DNA from 4 places in the Mesorhizobium sp. B2-3-7 genome. Region 3 is predicted to be linked to each of the others. Evidence: riboswitches for the same ligand, from Rfam matches in the RefSeq annotation. Region 3 holds a riboswitch; each other region holds the start of a gene.
The links. A riboswitch is a leader RNA that binds a small molecule or an ion and turns the genes downstream of it on or off. The one in region 3 is predicted to bind cobalamin.

Region 1: it holds a riboswitch for cobalamin, as region 3 does, so the genes downstream of both, bluB (5,6-dimethylbenzimidazole synthase) here and FJ940_RS27525 (aromatic ring-hydroxylating dioxygenase subunit alpha) in region 3, are expected to answer to the same signal.
Region 2: it holds a riboswitch for cobalamin, as region 3 does, so the genes downstream of both, FJ940_RS09070 (ABC transporter ATP-binding protein) here and FJ940_RS27525 (aromatic ring-hydroxylating dioxygenase subunit alpha) in region 3, are expected to answer to the same signal.
Region 4: it holds a riboswitch for cobalamin, as region 3 does, so the genes downstream of both, FJ940_RS14505 (CbtB domain-containing protein) here and FJ940_RS27525 (aromatic ring-hydroxylating dioxygenase subunit alpha) in region 3, are expected to answer to the same signal.

What each region holds. Positions count from the first base shown of each region.
Region 1 covers NZ_VFVV01000002.1:415,893-421,360, reverse strand. The annotation lists gene dxs (1-deoxy-D-xylulose-5-phosphate synthase) at 1-1,221, opposite strand, end outside; gene FJ940_RS05935 (pirin family protein) at 1,299-2,219, opposite strand; gene FJ940_RS05930 (DUF2277 domain-containing protein) at 2,260-2,526, opposite strand; gene FJ940_RS05925 (exodeoxyribonuclease VII small subunit) at 2,625-2,876, opposite strand; gene FJ940_RS05920 (histone deacetylase family protein) at 2,880-3,806, opposite strand; cobalamin riboswitch at 3,928-4,107, shown strand; gene bluB (5,6-dimethylbenzimidazole synthase) at 4,156-4,908, shown strand; gene FJ940_RS05910 (TetR/AcrR family transcriptional regulator) at 4,954-5,468, opposite strand, start outside.
Region 2 covers NZ_VFVV01000003.1:454,619-460,086, forward strand. The annotation lists gene FJ940_RS09055 (MarR family winged helix-turn-helix transcriptional regulator) at 1-58, opposite strand, end outside; gene FJ940_RS09060 (iron ABC transporter permease) at 188-1,207, opposite strand; gene FJ940_RS09065 (ABC transporter substrate-binding protein) at 1,216-2,163, opposite strand; gene FJ940_RS09070 (ABC transporter ATP-binding protein) at 2,160-2,990, opposite strand; cobalamin riboswitch at 3,247-3,456, opposite strand; gene FJ940_RS09075 (LacI family DNA-binding transcriptional regulator) at 3,519-4,544, opposite strand; gene FJ940_RS09080 (Gfo/Idh/MocA family oxidoreductase) at 4,726-5,468, shown strand, end outside.
Region 3 covers NZ_VFVV01000020.1:66,184-71,651, reverse strand. The annotation lists gene FJ940_RS27530 (hybrid-cluster NAD(P)-dependent oxidoreductase) at 1-741, opposite strand, end outside; gene FJ940_RS27525 (aromatic ring-hydroxylating dioxygenase subunit alpha) at 761-2,008, opposite strand; cobalamin riboswitch at 2,139-2,341, opposite strand; gene FJ940_RS27520 (DUF680 domain-containing protein) at 2,820-3,017, shown strand; gene FJ940_RS27515 (DUF680 domain-containing protein) at 3,087-3,293, shown strand; gene FJ940_RS27510 (DUF680 domain-containing protein) at 3,365-3,601, shown strand; gene ugpC (sn-glycerol-3-phosphate ABC transporter ATP-binding protein UgpC) at 3,688-4,800, opposite strand; gene FJ940_RS27500 (alpha-glucosidase) at 4,826-5,468, opposite strand, start outside.
Region 4 covers NZ_VFVV01000006.1:289,202-294,669, reverse strand. The annotation lists gene cbiB (adenosylcobinamide-phosphate synthase CbiB) at 1-234, shown strand, start outside; gene cobO (cob(I)yrinic acid a,c-diamide adenosyltransferase) at 568-1,182, opposite strand; gene cobU (bifunctional adenosylcobinamide kinase/adenosylcobinamide-phosphate guanylyltransferase) at 1,184-1,699, opposite strand; gene FJ940_RS14510 (CbtA family protein) at 1,692-2,489, opposite strand; gene FJ940_RS14505 (CbtB domain-containing protein) at 2,505-2,684, opposite strand; cobalamin riboswitch at 2,720-2,916, opposite strand; gene FJ940_RS14500 (aromatic ring-hydroxylating dioxygenase subunit alpha) at 3,051-4,220, shown strand; gene FJ940_RS14495 (MFS transporter) at 4,224-5,423, opposite strand.

The DNA of each region.
Region 1 (5,468 bases), on a different contig from region 3:
ACGTTGCAAGAAGGTCGAATAGATCGCCGCGAACGGCTTGTAGCCTTCGGTCGCGAGGCCGGCCGCGAACGTCACCGCATGCTGTTCGGCGATGCCGACGTCGAAGGTCCTGGCCGGAAACACTTCGCCGAACAGATCAAGCCCGGTGCCGCCCGGCATAGCGGCGGTGACGGCGACGATGCGCTCGTCCTCCTGGGCCTCCCGGATCAGGCTTTCGGCGAACACCTTGGTATAGGCCGGCGCGTTGGCCGGGGCCTTGGCCTGAGCGCCGGTGATGACGTCGAACTTGTTGACGCCGTGATATTTGTCGGCCGCGGCCTCGGCCGGCGCGTAGCCCTTGCCCTTCTGGGTGACGACATGGATCAGCACGGGGCCCTTGCCATTGTCACGGACATTTTTCAGCACCGGGATCAGATGGTCCAGATTGTGACCGTCGATCGGACCGATGTGGTAGAAGCCGAGCTCCTCGAACAGCGTGCCGCCGGTGACGTAGCCGCGCGCATGCTCGACCGCCCTGGTGATGGCACGGTCGGCACGCTTGCCAAGATACGAGGTCAGTTTCTTGCCGAAGTCGCGCAGGCCGACATAGGCCTTGCCAGAGGCCAGGCGCGCCAGATAGGCGCTCATGGCGCCGGTCGGCGGGGCGATCGACATGTCGTTGTCGTTGAGGATGACGATCAGGCGGGCGTCGAGCGCACCGGCATTGTTCATCGCCTCGTAGGCCATGCCGGCCGACATGGCGCCGTCGCCGATGACAGCGATGACATTGTTGCGGCCGCCGGCAAGATCGCGGGCCGCCGCCATGCCGAGGCCGGCCGATATCGACGTCGAGGAGTGGGCGGCGCCAAACGGATCGTATTCGCTTTCGGTGCGGCGGGTGAAGCCGGAGAGGCCGCCCTCCTGCCGCAGGGTGCGGATGCGATCGCGGCGCCCGGTCAGGATCTTGTGCGGATAGGCCTGGTGGCCGACATCCCAGATCAACCGGTCATCGGGCGTGTTGAAGACATAGTGCAGCGCCACGGTCAGTTCGACCACGCCAAGCCCGGCGCCGAGATGACCGCCGGTGCGCGACACCGCGTCGATCAGTTCGAGGCGAAGCTCCGATGCCAGTTGCGGCAATTCGCTTTCGGAAAGCGTGCGCAGCTCGGCCGGGATGCGGACCTTGTCGAGAAGCGGCGTATGCGGCGTTGCGTTCACGGGTAGGCCCAAGCTTCTGTTCATGCGCGGGATAGGCCGCCGGCAGGCGAAAGTAAATGCCTGCCAAATGACGCGAAAGGCACGCCCCGTCGTCGACTTCCTCAGCCTTCCGGCAGTGGAATGAACTCTTCCTCATCGCCGGGAACGATGTCGAAGCGGCCGGTCTTCCATTCTTGCTTGGCCTGTTCGATGCGCTCCTTGGAGGACGAGACAAAATTCCACCAGATGTAGCGCTTCGAGCCCAGCGAGGCACCGCCGAAAAGCATGAAATGGGCACCAGCCTGTGAGGATACGACGATCTCGTCGCCGGGCCGGAACACCAGAAGCCGTTCCGCCGGAAACACGTCGCCGGAAATCGAGACCTCGCCTTCCAGCGTATAGATGGCGCGTTCTTCCGCGTCAGCAGGGATTTTCACGCTGGCGCCGGGCGCCAGCCTGAGGTCGGCGTAGAGCGTCTCGGAATCGGCTCGCACCGGGGAACGCAGCCCCTGGAAATCGCCTATAACGATGCGGCCGCTGACGCCTTCCGCGTCGATGTCGGGAAGCCGCGCGACAGCGGTGTTTTCGAAAACCGGCGCCACTTCCTCCTTGCCGTCCGGCAGCGCCAACCATGTCTGCAGCCCCGAGATCGACATCGGCGCGCCGCGCAGTTCTTCCGGCGTGCGCTCCGAATGGACGATGCCGCGGCCGGCGGTCATCAGGTTCACGTCACCCGGCTCGATCACCATCTCGGTGCCGAGCGAATCGCGATGCCTGATCCTGCCGTCGAACAGGTAGGTGACCGTCGACAGGCCGATATGAGGATGCGGCCGGACGTCGAGCGCCTGACCGGCACGCAGGATGGCCGGGCCCATGCGGTCGAAGAAGATGAAGGGACCGACCAGCCGCCTTTTGGCAGTCGGCAAGGCGCGGCGAACCTGAAAACCGCCAATGTCCTTGGCGTTCGGAATGACCATCAATTCGATCTGGTCGCTGGCAAAGGCATCGCCGGCTTCAGGATCCTTCCCGGGAAAGAAGCTCATGAACTCTCCTTGTCAGCGGCCGATGGCTGCTTTGGCCAGATCAGGCAAAGCGGATCGCCGCCTTCGCCCGCAGCTTGGCCGCAACCTCCTCGCGATTGCGCGGATGCTGGTTGGTTTCAAGCGAATCGAGAAGCTCGCGCGCCGACGCCGCGATGGCCTCGACGGCATGGTCGAATGCGTGCTGGTTCTGCTTCGAAGGCCGCGTCGTTCCGCTCAGCTTGCGAACGAATTGAAGGGCTGCATCGCGCACCTCGTCGTTGGTCGCCGGCGGATCAAAATTGAACAGGGTCTTGATGTTTCTGCACATCGCTTCCGTATCTCCTCTTGTCCTGGAGCCGTTTCAATCGGGACGCGTTCTATCCTCAATCATGATCATGTCAAAAACCAGAGAGACGGCTGCGTGCCTCAATCCGCGTCCAGCGGCTCCGTCCCGACCGGCTTGCCGTCGCGGGACAGCCTGATCTTCTCCACCTTGTCCTCGGCCGCCTTCAGCAGCCGGTCGCAATGCACCTTCAGCGCCTCGCCGCGCTCGTAGATCCTGATCGACTGGTCGAGCGGCACATCGCCACGCTCCAGATCATCGACGATCTTCTCCAGCGCGTCGAGAGCCTGTTCGAAGCTCATCGCCTTGACGTCTTCGTTGGTTTCACCAGCCATCATTCATCCTTTCATCAGTCGCCCGACATGGGCGGCGACCGAAAATGCCAATCCTTGCAGATCGTAGCCGCCCTCGAGCAGGCTGACGAGCCGGTTGCCGCTGTGGCGCGCCGCGCGCTGCATGAGTTGGCCGGTCGCCCAGTCGAAATCATCCTCGGTCAGGTTGATCTCGGCCAGCGGGTCGCGATGATGCGCATCGAAGCCGGCCGAAATAATGATCAGGTCGGGTGCAAAATTGTCGAGCGAGGGCAGCACGCGCGACAGGAAGGCATCGCGGAACGCCTCGCTGCCGGTCTGCGGCGCAAGCGGCGCGTTGACGATGTTGCCGGCGCCGGTTTCGTTCTTTGCTCCGGTGCCGGGGTAGAGCGGCATCTGGTGCGTCGAGCAATAAAGCACGGACGGATCGTCCCAGAAAACATCCTGCGTGCCGTTGCCGTGATGCACGTCCCAGTCGACGATGGCGACACGTTCGATATCGTGTTTGCGCTGTGCATAACGTGCGGCGATGGCCGCCGTGTTGAACAGGCAGAAGCCCATCGCGGTCGCTTTCTCGGCATGATGGCCGGGCGGCCGGGCGGCGACGAAAACGTTGTCTGCCCTGCCGGCAAAGACGTCGTCGACGGCGGCGTTGGCGGCTCCGATCGCGGTGATCGCCGCCTGCCAGCTCTTCGGGCTGGCCGTTGTGTCGGCATCGATGCGGGCGATGCCCGTCTCGGGAATGGCGGCGCGTACCCGCTCGACGAAATCCTCGGGATGCGCGTAGAGAATGGTGGCCTCGTCGCCTTCCGGCGCCTCGAGGCGGTCGAGCGCGGCAAAAGCCTCGTCGTCGAGCACGCGCTCGATGGCGCGCAAGCGGTCCGGCCGCTCCGGATGGCCGGGCGGCGTGATGTGCTCAAGGAAGATCGGATGGGTGTAGAGACGAGTGGCCATGCCCCCTATCTAGTGCCCCGGCGCGGCGATGGCCATGCGTTGCGGCCTGATGGCTGGGGAAAATCGCGCCTGCGTCCATTCGCGTCGCCGCGGGGATTGGCGGCGCAGGGGCTTCGTCGTAAAGTCCCGGCCACTGCCTGGTGCCCGCCGCGAGCGGGAGAATCGGGAACACGGTTTGATACCGTGGCGTGCCCAACGCTGTAAGGGGGACCGCGCCGGTAATGCCACTGTCGATGACGGGAAGGCGCCGGATGCGGGTTGATCCCGAGCCAGAAGACCGGCCTGGCAGGCATCGTCATCCGCATGGTCAGGCGGACGGCAGTTGATTGCAATCGCAAGGGGACAAGCGATGCCGGACAATATGACCATCCCCGTGGGTGACGGATTCGACCAGATGGCGCGCGATGCGGTCTACCGCGCCATGTTCACGCGGCGCGATGTTCGCAGCCATTTTACATCAGAGGCCGTCGACGACGAGGTCTTGGCGCGGCTGCTGCTTGCCGCCCATCACGCGCCATCGGTCGGCTTCATGCAGCCATGGAATTTCATCGTCATTCGTGGCACCGAACGACGGGAACAGGTGCGCGACCTGTTCCTCGCGGCGCGCGAGCAGGAATTGCCGGCGATCGAGGAAGAGCGGCGGGCGCTCTACCGCAAGCTCAAGCTGGAAGGCATCTGCGAAAGCGCGCTCAATATCTGTATCACCTGCGACCGCCGACGCTCACAGGGTTCGCCGCTGGGACGCTGGCACAATCCCGAGATGGATCTCTACAGCACGGTCTGCGCGGTGCAGAATTTCTGGCTGGCGGCGCGCGCCGAAGGCGTCGGCGTCGGCTGGGTCAGCATTATCGAGGCGCAGGCGTTGAAAGACCTTCTGTCGATTCCCGGGCATGTGACGCCGGTGGCCTATCTCTGTGTCGGCCGTGTCTCGGAGTTCGCGCCGAAACCGGACCTCGAAACACATGGCTGGGGGCGGCGGCTGCCGCTGCCCGAGCTGATCATGAGCGAGACGTTTTGCGGACAGGGCGAAGTTCCGCTCAAATCAACGATCGCACGCCTCAAGGCGGCAACATGCGAAAAGTCTGACAAACCCTTGATTTGATTGCCGATATGGCATGCGCAGCGCGCTGCCGGCGGCCTGCCGTCGTCAGGCGGCTCCGGCATCCTTCCTCAACAATCCTTCGAGCAGTTGCTTGAATGCCGCCACCACGGTCTTCGACGTCGCTTCCGGGTCGTTCGAATTGGCGATCCGCTGCGCCGCCTGGCTGCTCGCCCCGTTGATCAGCCGTGCCGCGGTCTCGGGGTCTACGCCCGGGACAACCACCCCGTCGCCCTGCAGCGTCGTCAGGTGATCGGTCATCGACGCGACGCAGGCATTGGCGTTCGGCCATTGCGCGGGATCCCCCAGCACGGCCGGACCGTCCCGAAACATGATGCGCTGGATTTCCGGCTCCAGCGCCATTTCGATGTAGCTCGTGCATTCGTCGACGAAGCTTTGCCAGCGGGTCGGTGCTTTCGCTGCAACCTCATTCACCCGTGCCGCCATCTCGGCGTCTATCTCGGCGATAACCGCCTGCAAAAGCCCCTTCTTGTCCCCGAAATGATGATAGAGCGCACCGCGCGTCAGCCCGGCCGATGCGGTGAAATCATCCATCGATGCCT
Region 2 (5,468 bases), on a different contig from region 3:
TCAGCCGCTGCACGTCGTGGATCAAAAATCCCAATCTGTCTACGCCTTCGGAAACCATGAGTGGCATATATAATAAGCGTGCTTATCATTCAAGTCCGGCATTGTTCCAGAAGCCAGCAAACGTGCATGGCAGCCGTGCAGCACAATCATGGCTGCGTCCGATGATTTTCGGCTGCCGCTACACCCATCACAAGCGGTTACGGATCAGCATGGTGACAACGAAGAAGGCGCCGAGCGAGCTGGTGATGATGCCGATCGGCAGTTCCTGCGGCGGCAGCAATGTGCGTGCCAGAAGGTCGCTTGCCAGCAACAGGACCGCCCCGAACAGCGCGCAACTTACGATCAGGCGCAGATGCAGCGGACCAGCCAGCGGCCGCGACAGATGCGGGATCATGAGGCCGACGAAGCCGATGACGCCGGCGACCGAAACCAGGATCGCGGTCGAAAACGCGGCGACCAGAAACGTCGTCCGTCGCATTCGCGCCACCGGCACGCCAAGACTTTCGGCGGCATTTTCGCCGGCCAGGAAAGCGTCCAGCCGGCGATGATTCCACAGCCCGTACGCCGCAATCGTGCCGGCCCCAAGCGCACCTAGCCAGATATTGTCCCACCGCGCCAGGCCGAGCCCGCCCATCGTCCAGAACAGCACCGAATGGGCGGCGCGCTGGTCACCGGCAAAGACCAGGTAATTGGTCAATGCGGTGAACATGAAGGAGACCGCAAGTCCGGCGAGGATCAGCCGTTCGGGGCCTTGTCCCCTCACCCGCGCAACCAGCAAAAGCACAACGCAAGCCGCCAGAATACCGCCGGTGAACGCGGCGATCGGTAGCGTCCAGATCCCGAAACTGTCGCCGAAGACGGTGATGACGGAGACAGCGCCGGCGGCGGCTCCCGACGAGAGACCGAACAGGAACGGATCGGCAAGATCGTTGCGCGTCACCGTCTGCAACAGCGCGCCGACCACGCCCAGGCCGCCGCCGAGACAGATGGCCAGGATGGTGCGCGGCAATCTGAGGTCGACGACGATCCTGCCGACCGGGCCGGACACGTCATGCCCCTTCAATCCGATCGCATGGCCAAGTGCTGCAACGACGTCGCCCAGCGGGATCATCGTCGAACCATAGGCGATCGATAGCAGCGCGAGCGCGGCCATAGCCGACGCGGCCGCCATCATGGCCAATACGAATGCCTTGTGCCGCAAAGTCATCTTCCCGGTTAAAATGCTTCCGGATGCATCGCCCTGGCGATCTTGCCGATCGCTTCGATGTTGGCCGGTCCGGGTGTCAGTTCGGCATAGCGAAGCGCCACGAAGCGTTCGTTCTTGACCGCGTCTATCTCCTTCATTGCCGGATGCGCTTTCAGGAAATCGAGCAGCTTCCGGTAGCCGCCGCCATCCTGATAGTCGAGCAGGATGAGGAATTGCGGATTGCGCGAGGCCACCGTCTCCCAATCCGTGTTGCCCCAGCTGGTGTCCATGTCGGCCATGATGTTGTCGCCGCCGGCCGCGGAAATCATGGCGTTGGGAATGGCGAACTTGCCTGATGTGAACGGCTTGTCCTCGCCGGAATCATAGAGGAAGACGCGCGTTCCCCTGCGGTCGCCGACCTTTGCGGCGATTTCGGCGAGCTGCGCCTTCCAGCCGGAGACGAGCTTATCCGCTTCGGCCTCCTTGCCGAAGATCTTGCCCAGCTTCTCGACATCGCCATAGAGCAGGTCCATCGAAGCGGCAGGCCGGTTCTTGTCGAGATGGACGCAGCTTTCCGTCAGCACCAGGGTCTTGATGCCGTGTGGCGCCAGCGTATCGGGCGTCACCTCGCCGCCCGGCTTCATGCCGTAATACCAGCCGGCGAAGAAGAAGTCGGGCTCGACAGCGACCAGGTTTTCCAGCGTCGGATATTTGGGCGCCAGTTCCGGGATCGAGCCTTGCTCGGCCTTGAATTCGGGGCCGACCTTGTACCATCCGGTGATGCCGGTCAGGCCGACGATCGACGGCTGCAGCTTCAGGGCGAAGGCCATCTCGGCCATGTTGAGATCGTGAATGACAGCGCGCTTTGGAGGCGCGTCGAAGGTCAGCGACTTGCCGCAGCTGTCGACCGTCACCGGAAAGGCGAAGGCCGTAGAGGCCAGCAGGGAGAAGGCAAGAGATACGGCAAGGCGTTTCACGGATGTTGCTCCTTCGTTGCACGGGAATTGGATCTGCGCTCACGAAGATGCGCGGCACGGTTCGGAACCTCGAACACCGTCAGCTCGCGGTCCTCCGTCGGGTGGCGCAACCTAAAGACGTCGACACCGAAGATCTCGCGGATCAGCTGCTGAGTGAGTGCTTCGCGTGGCGGCGCCAGCACATGCAACCGGCCATGGCCCATCACCGCGACCCTGGTGGCGAAAGGCGTCACCAGCGCCAGATCGTGCAGCACCGCGATCACGGTCATGCCGAGGCCTGCAACCAGTTCGAGCAACTCGCTGCGCGCCCGCGGGTCGAGATGGTTGGTCGGCTCGTCGAGGAACAGGATCTTCGGCTCCTGTGCGATGGCGCGGGCAAGCTGGGCGCGCTGGCGCTCGCCGCCCGACAGCGAGCCGATGGTGCGGCCAAGCAGCGGCAACAGCCCGGTCCGGCGCAGCGCCTCGACGACAATGTCGCGTTCCTCGCTCCTGTGCCTGCGGCCGGTATGCGGAACCCGGCCGAGCTCGACATAATCGATCACCGCCAGCCGTGGATCCGGTTGATCGGTCTGGCCGACGACGGCGATGTGCAGCGCCCGCTCGGCGGTCGAAATCCTGTCCAGCAGGCGCCCGGTGAGCTTCACTTCGCCCGAACTCGGCCGCAGCATGCCCGACAGCATGCGCAGCAATGTCGTCTTGCCGGCGCCGTTGGGACCGATGATGGCGAGACGGTCGCCCGCCGCCACCGAAAGGCTGACCGGATGCACCAGATGCAGGCCATCCGCCGCCGCGGCCAGGTCGCGGGCCTCGAGAAGCGGCGCGGTCATGGGCAATTCCTTGCAGGGCCTGCCGGAATACGGGCCAGCGTCTTGCTTGCCAATCCTGCCGGACGCTGGCCTGAATTCACCTCGGTGGCGATATCGCGGCAAAGCGTGCACACGATGATGCGATGCATGGGAATGCAGTGAATGCGATCGATGGAGCCGTCCAACTTCCGTCACTTTCAAAAATGGCGACGGAAGGAAGCTGGCTTGAACCGGTCGACAAGACCGAACCCCGCGTCTCCTCCCGGCACACCCCGTCCGGTCAACCCATGCAGATGGCAGGTCTCCTGGCTCGCGGGTCGTTGCGCCATCCTGCCTTCCCAGCCTTGCCGGCCAGTGGCTTCTCGGATTTTGCTCGCCGCTTACAGTTGCGGGGGCAGCCATGGCTTCGACCCGAAAATCGGGCCTCACCATGTTCCCTTTTCACCCCTCGCCTTGCGGCGCGGGGACCATCACGAGTCGCAGCCTAGGATGCAGGCAGCGTCGAGGCAAGGTCGATGCATGTTCTGTTATAACGATACAAACGTGTGGTCAATCACTATCGCGCGCCACCAGTTCCAGCGGCCAGACCTCGCGAATGATCTCTGGCCCTTTCGCGCCGGCGAAAGCCGGGAGCGAGGCGAGCAGGATTTCGCCGAGCCGCCGCCCCATCGGGTCAAGGCTCGGACGAAAGCCGGTCAGCGCCGGCGAGAAATAACGGCAGAGCGGCGTGTCGACGATGACGATCACCGCGACATCCTGCCCGGGCTTGATCCCCATTTCGGCGAGCGCTTTGCAGCCGCCGAGCGCCATCGAGTCGTTGTTGAAGATAATCGCGGTCGGCGGATCCTTCGACCGCATGACTTGCGGTGTCACCGCGTAGCCACCGGCTTCGTTGATAAAACCGTCCACAATCAGGCCGGGATCGACTTCGATGCCGTGCCGCCGCAGCGCCTTGCAATAACCCTCCAGAAACAGATAACCGAAATTCAGGTCAAGCGACGGCCGGATGGCGGCGATGCGGCGGTGGCCACGCGCAACCAGCCGGTCGACCGCATCGGCGCCCGCCTTCTCGAAATCCAGATCCAGAGAGGGATAGCTGTCGTCGCCGGACCGGCTTCGGCCGAGCGTCGCGAAGGGAAAGCCGGCCTTGCTCAGATAGTCGATGCGATCGTCCTCGCGCCGCGTCCAGGCCAGTACGACGGCATCGGCACGACGCGTCTCGACGACGCGGCGCAGCCGCTCCTGTTGATAATCCGCCGGCGCGCCCATGACGATGATCAGGTCCAGCCCGCACTCGGCCAATGTCGCTTGCAGTCCGGTGAGGAACGGAATGAAGAACGGCTCGCCATACTGCTGGTCGCCCGGATGCGGCTGCAGCATGAAAGCCACGGCATGGGTGGTGCCGCGGCGTAAGTTCCTGCCCGAGTGGTTCGGTGAATAATTGAGCTTCCGGGCCGCCTCGAGCACGCGCTGGCGTGTCTCGGCGTTCACGTCGGCGCGCCCGTTAAGCGCGCGCGAGACTGTACCGATCGAAATGTTCAGGTGCCGCGCAAGATCGTGAATGCTGGACGCCAAGACCTCCCCCTCCTGCTTCTGGCTAGCACCAGCCGGTCGTGCGGCCAAGGCGTTTCAGAGCCGACGGTACAAATCCGATTGACAATATATGCCATCGGGTGTGTCATCGTAAACGTTTACGGAAGTCATTTACGGACTGCCGTGGGTGCCAGCCAGGAGGGGTTGGCCGGAGGAGCGCTGGATGATGCACGTCGTCCTGGTCGGGTGCGGAGCCATGAGCAAAACCTGGCTCGAGGCCATCAGCCAATCCCCTGCCGTCAAGATCGTCGGTCTCGTCGACCTCGACGCCGACAGGGCGCGCCAGCGGGCACGCGAATACGACCTCGCCGGGGTCGCGATCGGGACCGATCTCGACGTCGTTCTCTCCCAGACCAGACCCGATGCGGTGTTCGACGTGGTCGTGCCTGCCGCCCGTCGCGCCGTGGCGAATTCGGCCTTTGCCCATGGCTGTCATCTGTTGACGGAAAAGCCGCTGGCCGACAGCCCGGACAATGCGCGCGCCATCATCGACGATGCGCGGCGCGCCCGGCGCATCCATGCCGTGGTGCAGAACCGCCGCTACGTCGCCAACGTCCGGCGCATCCGGCGCTTCCTCGGCTCCGGCGCCATCGGCGCTGCGACCAGCATCCATGCCGATTTTTTCATTGCGCCGCATTTCGGCGGTTTCCGCGAAGGCATGCGCCATGTGCTGCTGCTCGACATGGCGATCCATACATTCGACGCCGCCCGCTACATGGTCGATGGCGAGCCGACCGAAGTGTATTGCCGGGAATGGGAGCCGGCCAATTCCTGGTACCGGCAGGGATCGTCGGCAAGCGCCACCTTCGAGCTCGGCCAGGGCAAGATGTTCACCTATCGCGGCAGTTGGTGCGCCGACGGTTTCCGCACCAGTTGGGAAGGCAGTTGGCGCATCGTCGGCGAACG
Region 3 (5,468 bases):
CGCCATGTCGAAGCCGGCGGCTTCGAGCATGCCGCGCACGGCACGCATGAAGGGGTCGGGGCCGCAGCAGAAGATTTCGCGCTCTCGGAAATCGGGCGCCAAAAGCGGCAGCCGGATGGCGTCGATGCGGCCCATATGGCCGAACCAGCCTTCCCGGCTCGACCGCTCCTCGATCATGAAACCGAGCGACAGGCCGGGCATGCGGCTGCCGAGCAATTCCAGCTCCTTGCGGAAGATGATCTCTTCGGGGCGGCGGGCGCAGTTGACGAAGCCGACATCGGTCCATGGCGCGCAGTCATTCAGCCAGCGCAGCATCGACATCATCGGCGTCACGCCGGAGCCGGCCGAGATGAACAGATATTTGGCCGCCGGGTGGCTGTGCAGCGAAAAGTCTCCGGCCGGCCCATACGCCTTGACGTGCGAACCAGGCCTCAAATGGTCGAACATCCAGCGTGTGCCGGTGCTGCCGGCCTGCGCCTTCACCGTCACCGCGATCGAGAATGGCCGTGAAGGCGAAGACGACAGCGTGTAGGTGCGCATCAGCAACCCATCCGCTGTCGGCAGTTCCAGCGTCACGAACTGGCCCGGCTTGTAGCGGAACCAGGTCTGGTTGTCGGAGCGGAAGGTGAAGGTCTTTACATCAGGCGCCTCGTCGCTCACGCCGATCACTTCCAGCACCTGGAGCCTGTCGTTCCAGGGCGCCATCTGATCGAGATGGCGATAGAGGCCGAGATCCGTCATCGCATTCATCCCTTACCTCTCAAGCAACGCTGCGCAGGGCCGGCCGGCCGTCTTCGGCGAGGCGCGGACCGATGAAACGCGCGTACCAGTCGACGAACTGGATGACGCCGCCTTCGTGCAGTTCGGAATAGGGGCCGGGTTCATAGGCCGGCGACAGGATGCCGAAGGCGTTTTCCTCGACGATGCGACGATCCTGGCCGTTGGTCTCGGTCCAGACATGGGTGAGTTCGGCGAGATCATAGTCGACGCCCTCGACCGCGTCCCTGTGAACCAGCCATTTGGTCGTCACCGCGGTCTCGGTGGCGCTGATCGGCAGCACGCGGAACGTGACGGCGTGGTCGCCAAGGATGTGGTTCCAGGTCGTCGGATAGTGATAGAGCAGCAAGGAGCCGATGCGGTCGGTGGCAACGCCGTCGGACAGGTTCTTCTTGACCGCGCGTTTTCCCGTCATCGTATAACTGACGGCATCGCGCAGCAGCGGCGCGCGGGTGGCACGGTACTGTCCGGCCGGGTCGATGCGGAACCTGCTCGGCAGGCCTGCCGCCTCGCATTTGGCCCAGTGCGCCAGCATCTCCGGGTCGCCGTCGGCGTCTTGCACGCCAGTCACGGTCGGCGCCTCCGGGAAGGTCTTGCAGAGCTCCGGATGGTTGCCGGCGCAATGATAGCATTCGCGGTTGTTTTCCCAGACCAGCTTCCAATTGCCCTTCTCGACGATGGTGCTCTCGAAGGCGACCTTTGCTTCGCGCAGCCGATGCGGCAGCAAATAGGGTTCGATCATCGTCCGCATCGGCGCGAAATCCGCCGGCTCGTCGGCGAGGCAAATGAAGATGTAGCCGCCGACGCTTTCGCAGGCGACCGGCTTCAGGCCGAACTGGCTCTTGTCGAAACCCTCGGCCATCTGCCTGGCGAACAGCAGCCTGCCGTCCAGTTCATAGGTCCACTGATGGTAGGGGCAGACGAGCTTCGCCGCCGTGCCCTTGTCTGTGTTGCAGACGCGGCTGCCGCGATGGCGGCAAGAATTGTGGAAGGCGTTGATGTTGCCCTTCTGGTCACGCACCAGCACCACAGGATAGTCGCCGATCTGCACGGTGATGAAGCTGCCGGGCCGGGGCAGTTCGCAATCATGGCCGATGAACAGCCAGTCGCGGTACCAGATCAGCTCCATGTCGAGCTTGAAGTAGTCGGGATCGGTATAGAAGGGCTGCTCGAGCGAGAAGCCGTCCCTGCGGCCTTGCAGCCGTTTCAGCATGTCGTTGCGCGCATCCATGTCCTGTCCTCGCATTGAAGTCCTGTCCTCGCATCGAAGGACTGAACGGAGGGGAGAGAGGAAGGATCAAGCAGCGCGCCGGCTTGCGCCGGACATGCACCATCCGCCTCTTGACCGCCCGCCGCGATCAGTCGAGTCCAACATCTCGGGCTGGTTTCCGGGCTCTGGAGCTGTCCTTGCGGACTGTCGCGACACCTTCCCAGGCCTTTGCCCAGTGGTCTCCCGTTGCGACCTGAACTCCACCACCGTTGCGGGGGCAGCGCCGGATTCTGACCGGCTTCCCAATTCTCCGCCTCGTCGTCACGCGGCGGCACCTGAGATGGCAGGATCTAACCATGATCGCCGACTTGTCGTCGGCATGAAAACGACATCGCATCCATGCCGCGCGACACGCATTGGAAACGGCGCGGCCGCCGTTGCAGGGCAGAAAGCCTCAGGTCGCCGCCTCGGATTCCGTCTCGTGGCGGAGGCAAAAAAGGTTAACGGTTTCGAAAAGTGACTGTTAGCGCCCTCTAAAATCGAACCGAACGGTTCGTTTCTGTTGACGATGCGTGCAGGACGGTGTGAACACTGGGCCTTCGACACAGTTGGTGATCGCGCGACGCGTTTGCATAACCAACTGATAGTAAACAGAAAAAAACGAATGTTGAAGGCTCTGGCACAATTTCAAGTGGTGGAAACTTGGTCCACACGGAAAAACTTCGTGATTGGAAATGGCGGTATGGCTTTCCCACATCGGGGCTGTCCGAACGACGCGATTTCCTCCCAAGACACGCCGCTAGACGGACGGAAAAATACTGGAGTATCAAAAATGAAAAAGATCATTCTCACTGCCGCCGCCCTTCTGGCTGTTTCCGGCAGCGCCTTCGCTAGTAGCGACCATTATGGTTCGAATGCCCCTGCGGCCACCGCCGTCGACAGCTCGTACACCGCTTCGACCAAGAAGTCGGAACCGGCTGCCCAGACGCCTGTCCAGGGTGCCGATCGCAACCTCTTCGGCAACAACTAACAGCCGATCTCCAGTTGACGGCGGGCCTTCCGCCGTCCTGGCGAAATTTGAGAATTCAGGAGACTTGAAATGAAGAAGATCGTTCTTGCTGCCGCCGCCGTCCTGGCCGTGTCGGGCAGCGCTTTCGCCGGCAGCGACAACTATGGCTCCAATGGCGCCAACCAGCCCGCGGCCACTTCGACGGACAGCTCATACACCGCTTCGACCAAGACGCCGGCTCCGGCTGCCCAGGCACCTGTTCAGGGTGCCGACCATAACCTCTTCGGCAACAACTAACAGCCGATCCTGCAGCAGATGGCGGGCAAGCCCGCCTCTGCGGTGGAATTTGAGAATTCAGGAGACTTGAAATGAAAAAGATCATCCTTGCTGCCGCCGCCGTCCTGGCCGTTTCGGGCAGCGCTTTCGCCAGCAGCGACAACTATGGCTCCAATGGCGCCAATCAGCCTGCCGTCACCTCGGTCGACAATGCGCACACGGCTTCGATCCGCGACAGCGGCTCGCCGGTCTACAAGCTGCTCAATTCGTCGGGCGATGAACACAAGTCCGCCCCTCAGGGCAGTGACCGGAATCTCTTCGGCCACTAACAGCCGAAGCTGACACCAGACAGGAGCGGCGGGCTTTGCCCGCCGCTCCTTTTTTGCGTGACCGGCAATTAATTCATGGCCTGCTCTCAGGCCGCTTTCGCTTCCGTCTCGTGCAGCGCGAAGGATCGTCCATCCGCGTCGAAGATATGAAGGTCTCCGGCGTCGGCGCTCAGCCGCAGTGTCGCCCCGCGCTTGACCTCGACATTGCCCGGCAGCTTGGTCACCAGCGGCAGGTCGGCGCGGCCGATGTCGACATAGACGAGTTGCACCTCGCCGAGCTGCTCGACATAATCCACCGTTCCTTCGAACAGATAGTCCGTGCCGCCGGCGATCGTCAGGTCCTCCGGCCGCACGCCGAAGCTCACCGACGCGCCCTTGGCCGAGGCCGGCGTCGCGATCGGCACCGTAGCCTTGCGGCCGCCGACATGACTGATGACGGTCGGATTGCCCGATTTGTCGATGGTCGCCGGCAGGATGTTCATGGCCGGCGAGCCGATGAACTGGGCAACGAACAGATTGCCGGGTTTCTTGTAGAGTTCCATCGGCGTGCCGACCTGCTCGATATGGCCCTCCTTCAGCACCACGATGCGGTCGGCCAGCGTCATCGCCTCGACCTGGTCGTGGGTGACATAGATCATGGTGGTGTTGGGCATCGATTCCTTGAGCTTGGCGATCTCGATGCGGGTGGCGACGCGCAGCGCGGCGTCGAGGTTCGACAGCGGTTCGTCGAACAGGAACACCTTCGGGTTGCGCACGATGGCGCGGCCGATGGCCACGCGCTGGCGCTGGCCGCCCGACATCGCCTTGGGGAGGCGGTCGAGATAGTTGGTCAGCTGCAGGATCTCTGCCGCCTGGCGCACGCGCTTGTCTATCTCGGCCTTGCTTTCCTTGCCGATCTTCATCGAAAACGCCATGTTGTCGTAGACCGTCATATGCGGATAGAGCGCGTAGGACTGGAACACCATGGCGATGCCGCGTTTCGACGGCGGCACGTCGTTGACCACCTCGCCGGCTATTCTGAGCTCGCCCGAGGTGATCTCCTCGAGCCCTGCGATCGAGCGCAGCAATGTCGACTTGCCGCAACCCGACGGCCCGACGAAGACGATGAACTCGCCCGATTTGATGTCGAGGTCGATGCCGTGCAGAATGTTGAGATTGCCGTATGATTTCTTCACTTGCCTCAGCGTGACATCGGCCATGTTTCCCTCCAGTGGTCGCTAGAATTCAGTCGATGCGCCCGAACCAGGCGCCGTAGCCGCCGAGGCGGATGGAGCCGGAGCTCTGCTGTCCCGAAAATCCGTGTCCGGGCAAAGGTTGCAGCGATCGACCGCCAAGGTCAACCTCCGCTGGCCCGGATCCCAGGTTGAAGACGCAGACGATCTGCTCGTTGCCCGCGCGGCGCGTGAAGGCGACAGTGTCGCCCTGGCTTTCGATGAAATTGATATCGCCCTTGGCCAACGCCGGATGGGCACGGCGGAAGCCGAGAAAGCGTCGGTAGTGTTCGAGCAGCGAATGCTCGTCGCCTTGCTGGACATTGACGGCTTGCGACAGGTGCTTGGCCGGCACCGGCAACCACGGCTTTGCCTGGGAGAAGCCGCCATTCCTGGCGCTGCCGTCCCACACCATCGGCGTGCGGCAGCCGTCGCGGCCCTTGAATTCCGGCCAGAAGCGGATGCCGTAGGGATCTTGCAGATCCTCGAACCGCAATTCGGCTTCGCCGAGCCCCAGTTCCTCGCCCTGATAGATACAGACCGAGCCGCGCAAGGACATCAGCAATGCCGAGATAACCTTGAGATAGGCGGTCGGGTCGGCTTCGTTGGCGGCCCAGCGCGAGGCCGGGCGCATCACGTCATGGTTTGAGAAGGCC
Region 4 (5,468 bases), on a different contig from region 3:
CGCTCGCCCAATGCCGGCTGGCCGGAGGCGGCGATGGCCGGCGCACTTGGCCTGGCGCTCGCCGGGCCGCGCAGCTATGGCGGCGTCGTTGTCGACGACGCGTTCATGGGCGAAGGCGGCCGTCGCGAAGCCGACAGCATCGACATAAGGCGGGCGCTGAAACTCTACCGCGTCGCCGACTGCCTGTTGATCGCGCTGTTCGGCGTGGTTTCGGCGATCGTCATTCTGGCATGATCTCACCCCCCCCGTGAGTTCTCTCCCGAAGGGGAGGAAGGGAGCCGGGCTGCAACAGGTTCGCGCCTTTCCTCTCCCCCGTCGATCGGGGGAGAGGTGGCTCGGCGAGCCGAGACGGAGTGGGGGTCGACGAGCTCGGCAGTCGCGTTTCTCGCACCCGCCGGGTTGCGCCTGCCTGTCTGCGGACCGCGCGTTCGATAACCGCCTTCCCCCAATCCGTCGCTGCTTCGCAGCGCCACCTTTCCCCCCCTCCGGAGGGAAAGGAAGTGAGCCCTGCTGGAAGCGTTTGGCGACCAGACTTGAATGCTCATCCACAAAAGGGGACAACAGCTCTCAAAACTCCACCCCCTGCTGCGCCTTCACGCCCGCCGCGAAATGGTGCTTGGTCAGCCCCATCTCGGTCACCAGGTCGGCCGCCTCGACCAGCGCCGGCTTGGCGTTGCGACCGGTGACGACGACATGCAGGCCCTCGCGGCGCGCTTTCAGCGCGGCAACCACCTTGTCCAGATCGAGATACTCGTAGCGCAGCGCGATGTTGAGTTCGTCGAGCACGACGAGACTGATCGACGGATCGGCCATCAGCTCCAGCGCCTTGGCCCAGGCGGCCTCGGCCGCCGCGATGTCGCGCTTCAGATCCTGTGTCTCCCAGGTGAACCCCTCGCCCATCGCGTGCCAGACGACGCGGTCGCCGAAGGCGGCGAAGGCCTCCTTCTCACCCGTATGCCATTTGCCCTTGATGAACTGGACGACGCCGACGCGCTTGCCGTAGCCGAGCATCCGCAGCGCCAGGCCAAAGGCAGCCGTGGTCTTGCCTTTGCCCGGGCCGGTGTTGACGATCAGCAGCCCCTTTTCGACCGTCTTGCTCGCCACCTCGGCGTCTTGGACCGCCTTGCGCTTGGCCATCTTGGCGCGGTGGCGCTCTTCGTCCTTTTCGTCGATGTCGGTCATGTCACTTCACCTTGAGCGGCAGCCCCGCCACCATCAAAAGCACGGTCTCGGCAATCGCCGCGACCTGCTGGTTGAGCCGGCCGGCGGCGTCGCGGAACCGGCGCCCCAGCGCATTGTCGGGCACGATGCCTTGCCCGACCTCGTTGGATACCACGAACCAGGGTCCGCGCGGCCGCGACAGCATGTCAGCCAGCCGCCGACATTCGGCCTCTACATCATGATCGGCCAGCATGTGATTGGTCAGCCAGAGCGTCAGGCAGTCGACAAGGACCGGCTGGTCCTCCGGTAGGGCCTCGAGTGCACCGACAAGGCCAAGCGGTGCATCGATGGTCGTCCAGCCCTCGCCGCGCCGCGACCGGTGCAACGCGATGCGCTGCCGCATCTCGTCGTCATAGGCTTGCGCCGTGGCGATGTAGGTCCATGGCGAAGGCAAGGCCGTCATCAGCGTTTCGGCGTGCGCGCTCTTGCCGGAGCGCGCACCGCCGATGATGAAGGTCAGTCTTCCGCGATCAGGCAAAGCTGTCGCGCAGGCTCGTCGCGCTGCCGGTGAAGCGTCCGCGCACCACGACGACGACAGCGCCGAGCACGAGCCAGAACACCAGGTTGGTTACGGTTACCGCCACCACGAACTGATGGTGCAGGCCTTCCGGAATCGGCGTCTCGAAACTGTCCGGCTGCGGCGCGCCGACAATATGCGGCGCGACGATCAACACCACGCCCAGAATCGCCAGCGGCAGTGATTTGCGGAAGGCGATCAGGGCAAGGCCGATCGCCGTCGCCGCCACCGTCGCCGTCCACCAGATCTGGCGTGGCAGAAGCTCGGCGGCAGGCATGGCCGGCAGTTCCGGCGGCAGGCCGAGGCCCGGCGCCAGCGTGAACACGGCAAAGCCGGCCAGTCCCCAGAACACGCCCTGGCGCCAGTTGCCGATGCCGCCGGCGAATTCCGAAACCGCGACCAGGACCAGCGCGAAGCCGATGCCGGTGACGATGTTGGCAAGCACGCTGAAGGCGAAGCGCTCGAAGCCGTCGGCCGGCGCCCAGCCTTCCTCTTCAGCCGGAACAGCTTCAGCGGCTGCCGGCGCGGCGGAGCTCATGGCATTGCCCGCCGGGGCGGCAGAGTTCATGGCGTTGTTGTCGGTCGGGGCCGGTGCGGTATGGTCGTGGTGGTGGCCGCCGCCGGCCTGTTCGTAGACTTCCGCCTTCAGGATCAACGGCACGGTGGCATAGGCCTGCATGCAGGCGAGAACGACACCGGCCACGAGCCCTGCGATCGCCGCGATGAACACGACGTTGCGAAACAGGTTCATGATGTCAAATCCCTATCAGTGGCAGGGAAACGCCATCGAGTGGCGATAGTCGTGCGCGGCATTGTGGACCGCGTCGATATGCGAGAAACCGACAAAGCCTACGACGAAAACGCCGAGCAGCGCCGCGAGCGCGAGCTGCAGGAGGCGCGACTGCGAGGAGATGGAGGCGCCGAGGGAGACGGAAGCGGTATTCATGTCTTGTCCTTTCACCCTCCACCCGAGGGCATCGAAGTCAGTTTCCTGTCGCCGGCAGGTCTCCTGGCTCGCGGATCAGCGCCCTTCCCCACCTTCCCGAAGAAAATCTTCAGTGGCATATGGAGAGGACTACCGCACACAGTTGCGGGGGCAGCCACGGCATTGGGCAACAAATCTGCCCGCACCGCATTCCCTCTTGGCTCCAATCGGAACCGACGACGAAGGTGACTATAGGGAAAATCGCCGCATCCGGCAAACCAAATTCCGACGGCGACAAGCGCTTTAGCGCCGTCCGGCCGCTTGCTCCGCTGCAATTGACAATTTCCGTGGCCGGGTGTCGGCTGCCATCCTCACAGGAGGCCAGCCATGCAGCCCGTCCAGAGCCAGCACGCCCCCTATAACGGCCTCACCCGGGCCGAGCCGACATTGCCGTCCTCGGCCTATTGGGATGCGGCGGCCTACCAGCGCGACCTCGACGCCATCTGGTACAGGAACTGGCTGCTCGTCTGCCGTGAAGCTGATCTCGCCCAACCGCTGGCTTTCCGCACCTTCCGTGTCGGCAGCCAGGAGATCGTCGTGCTGCGTGACGATACCGGCGAACTGCGCGCCTTCCACAACACCTGCCGGCATCGCGGCTCGCAGCTTTGCCAGGAACGCGAGGGGCGGCTGAAGGCGCGGCTGATCACCTGCCCCTACCACGCATGGTCCTATTCGCTGCGCGGCGAGCTCGTGCGCGTGCCATCGAAAACGCTGCCCGAAGGTTTCGACAAGGCGGACCATCCGCTCTATCGCGTCGCGCTGTCGGTCTGGCGCGGCTTCGTCTTCGTCAATCTCGCGGAAGATGCCGCCGGCTCGGCGCACTCATCCTTCGACCCGGCCTCCGGCGATCTCGGCAACTGGCCGCTGGAATCGCTGGTATCGGGCCATGTGCTGCGCAAGGTGATGAACTGCAACTGGAAGATCTTCTGGGAAAACTTCAACGAATGCCTGCATTGCCCCGGCGTCCACAAGGACCTGTCGCGGCTGGTGCCGATGTACGGCCGCGGCCTGATGGGCCGGCATGACGACCCCGAATGGACCCGCCATGCCGACAATGACGCGCCGGAATTTTCCGGCGGGCTGCGGGCGGGTGCCGAAACATGGTCACGTGACGGCCAGGCGCATGGGCCGGTCTTTTCGGGCCTGACGCCGGCCGAGCGCGCCGCCGGCCAGACCTACGCCACCAGCCTGCCCTCGATGTTCATCGTCGGCCACGTCGACTATGTCAGGTCCGTACGGCTGGTGCCGCTTGGCCCCGAGCAGACCGAATTGACCGCCGAATGGCTGTTCGCGCCCGACGCGCTCGCCGCCACCGACATCGACAACATCGTCGGATTCGGCACCCAGGTGCTGGAGGAGGATGCCGCGATCTGCGAGGTCAACCAGAAAGGGCTGCGCTCCATGCGCCATAAGGCCGGCGTGCTGATGCCGGAGGAGTACGACCTCCACCGCTTCCACGATTGGGTACGCGAACGACATGCTGCGCTTGTGCCGTAAGCTTCACAGCGACTTCGGCAGATACCGCCAGGTGACATAACCGCAGACCGCCGCAAGCAGGCCGAGCGTGACGAAAACCGAGCCCAGTCCGAAAAAGGCCAGCACCACCGAGTAGACCAGCGGCGGCGTCAGTTCGGAAAAGTCGAGATAAGTGCGGTAGACCGCAGCCATCTGCGCCCGCTCATAAGAGCGGACCGAGCGCATGAAGGCGGTCGAGCCCAGCGCGTCGAGCGCGATGGTGAAGAAGGCGCCGCACAGCAGGAAGGCGCCGGTGACGAGCGGCGCGCTTTCGCCGACGGCACCCGCCGCCAGCAGCACCACCGACATGGCGAAATAGGCAAAAGTCATGGTCCTGCGGCCGCCGAAGCGCTTACCGGCCTTGCCCCAGAAAATCGCCATGAACAAAAGCGCGTTGCCTGCCGAAACCAGAATGCCGCCGGCAAGTTCGCCCTCACCGGTGATGACCATGAACAGCGGGCCATAGACGAAAAATGTCGTCCAGAAGCAGGAGCGGCCGAAGGCGATCAGCCAGGCCAGCCTCAGCCTCGGCTGCGCGACGAAGCGGCCGATATTGGCCAGCGGGTTGACCGGGCGCGTCTTGCCCGGCCGGATCGAGGGATTGTCGCCGAGCCGGTAGGTCCAGAACAACGCCAGCAGGGCCAAGGCGAATACGGCGACCGCGCCATGCGCGGCATAGATGCCGAAGCGCGTGTAGAGAAAGATGCCGAGCGTCGGCCCACCCGTCCAGGCAAACATCGACCACGCCATGCGCAGCGATTCGGCCTGCATGAAATCGGTCTTGCGGATGTGGTCCATGATGTAGAGGTTGAGCGTGATCGACAGCGCACTGGCGCCCATGACACGGCACAGCATGCCGGCCAATTGCCCTGCGAGCGTATGCGTGACGAAGAACAGCGAGCCGATCGCCAGCAGGCAGGCGCCCGCCGTGTAGACCCAGCGCCGCGCGAAGCGCTGGATCAGCATCGGCATGAACAAGGTCACGGACAGGCCGAGCATCGCCACGATGGTGTAGAGGATCGAGACGATCTGCTCGTTGTGGAGGATCTCGTAGGCCTGGATCGGGATGACGCTCGACACCGTGGCGCGAGCGAAGGATTCGACCGCGTAGAGCGAGGCGAAGGTGCGGGCATCCGCGGCCTTGAGGGCCGGTAGCCAGATCGGATGGCGCACATGCGTGGACATTGCTTCCCCAAAGCAGAATCACCAGCCAAATCTGCGGCCATCATT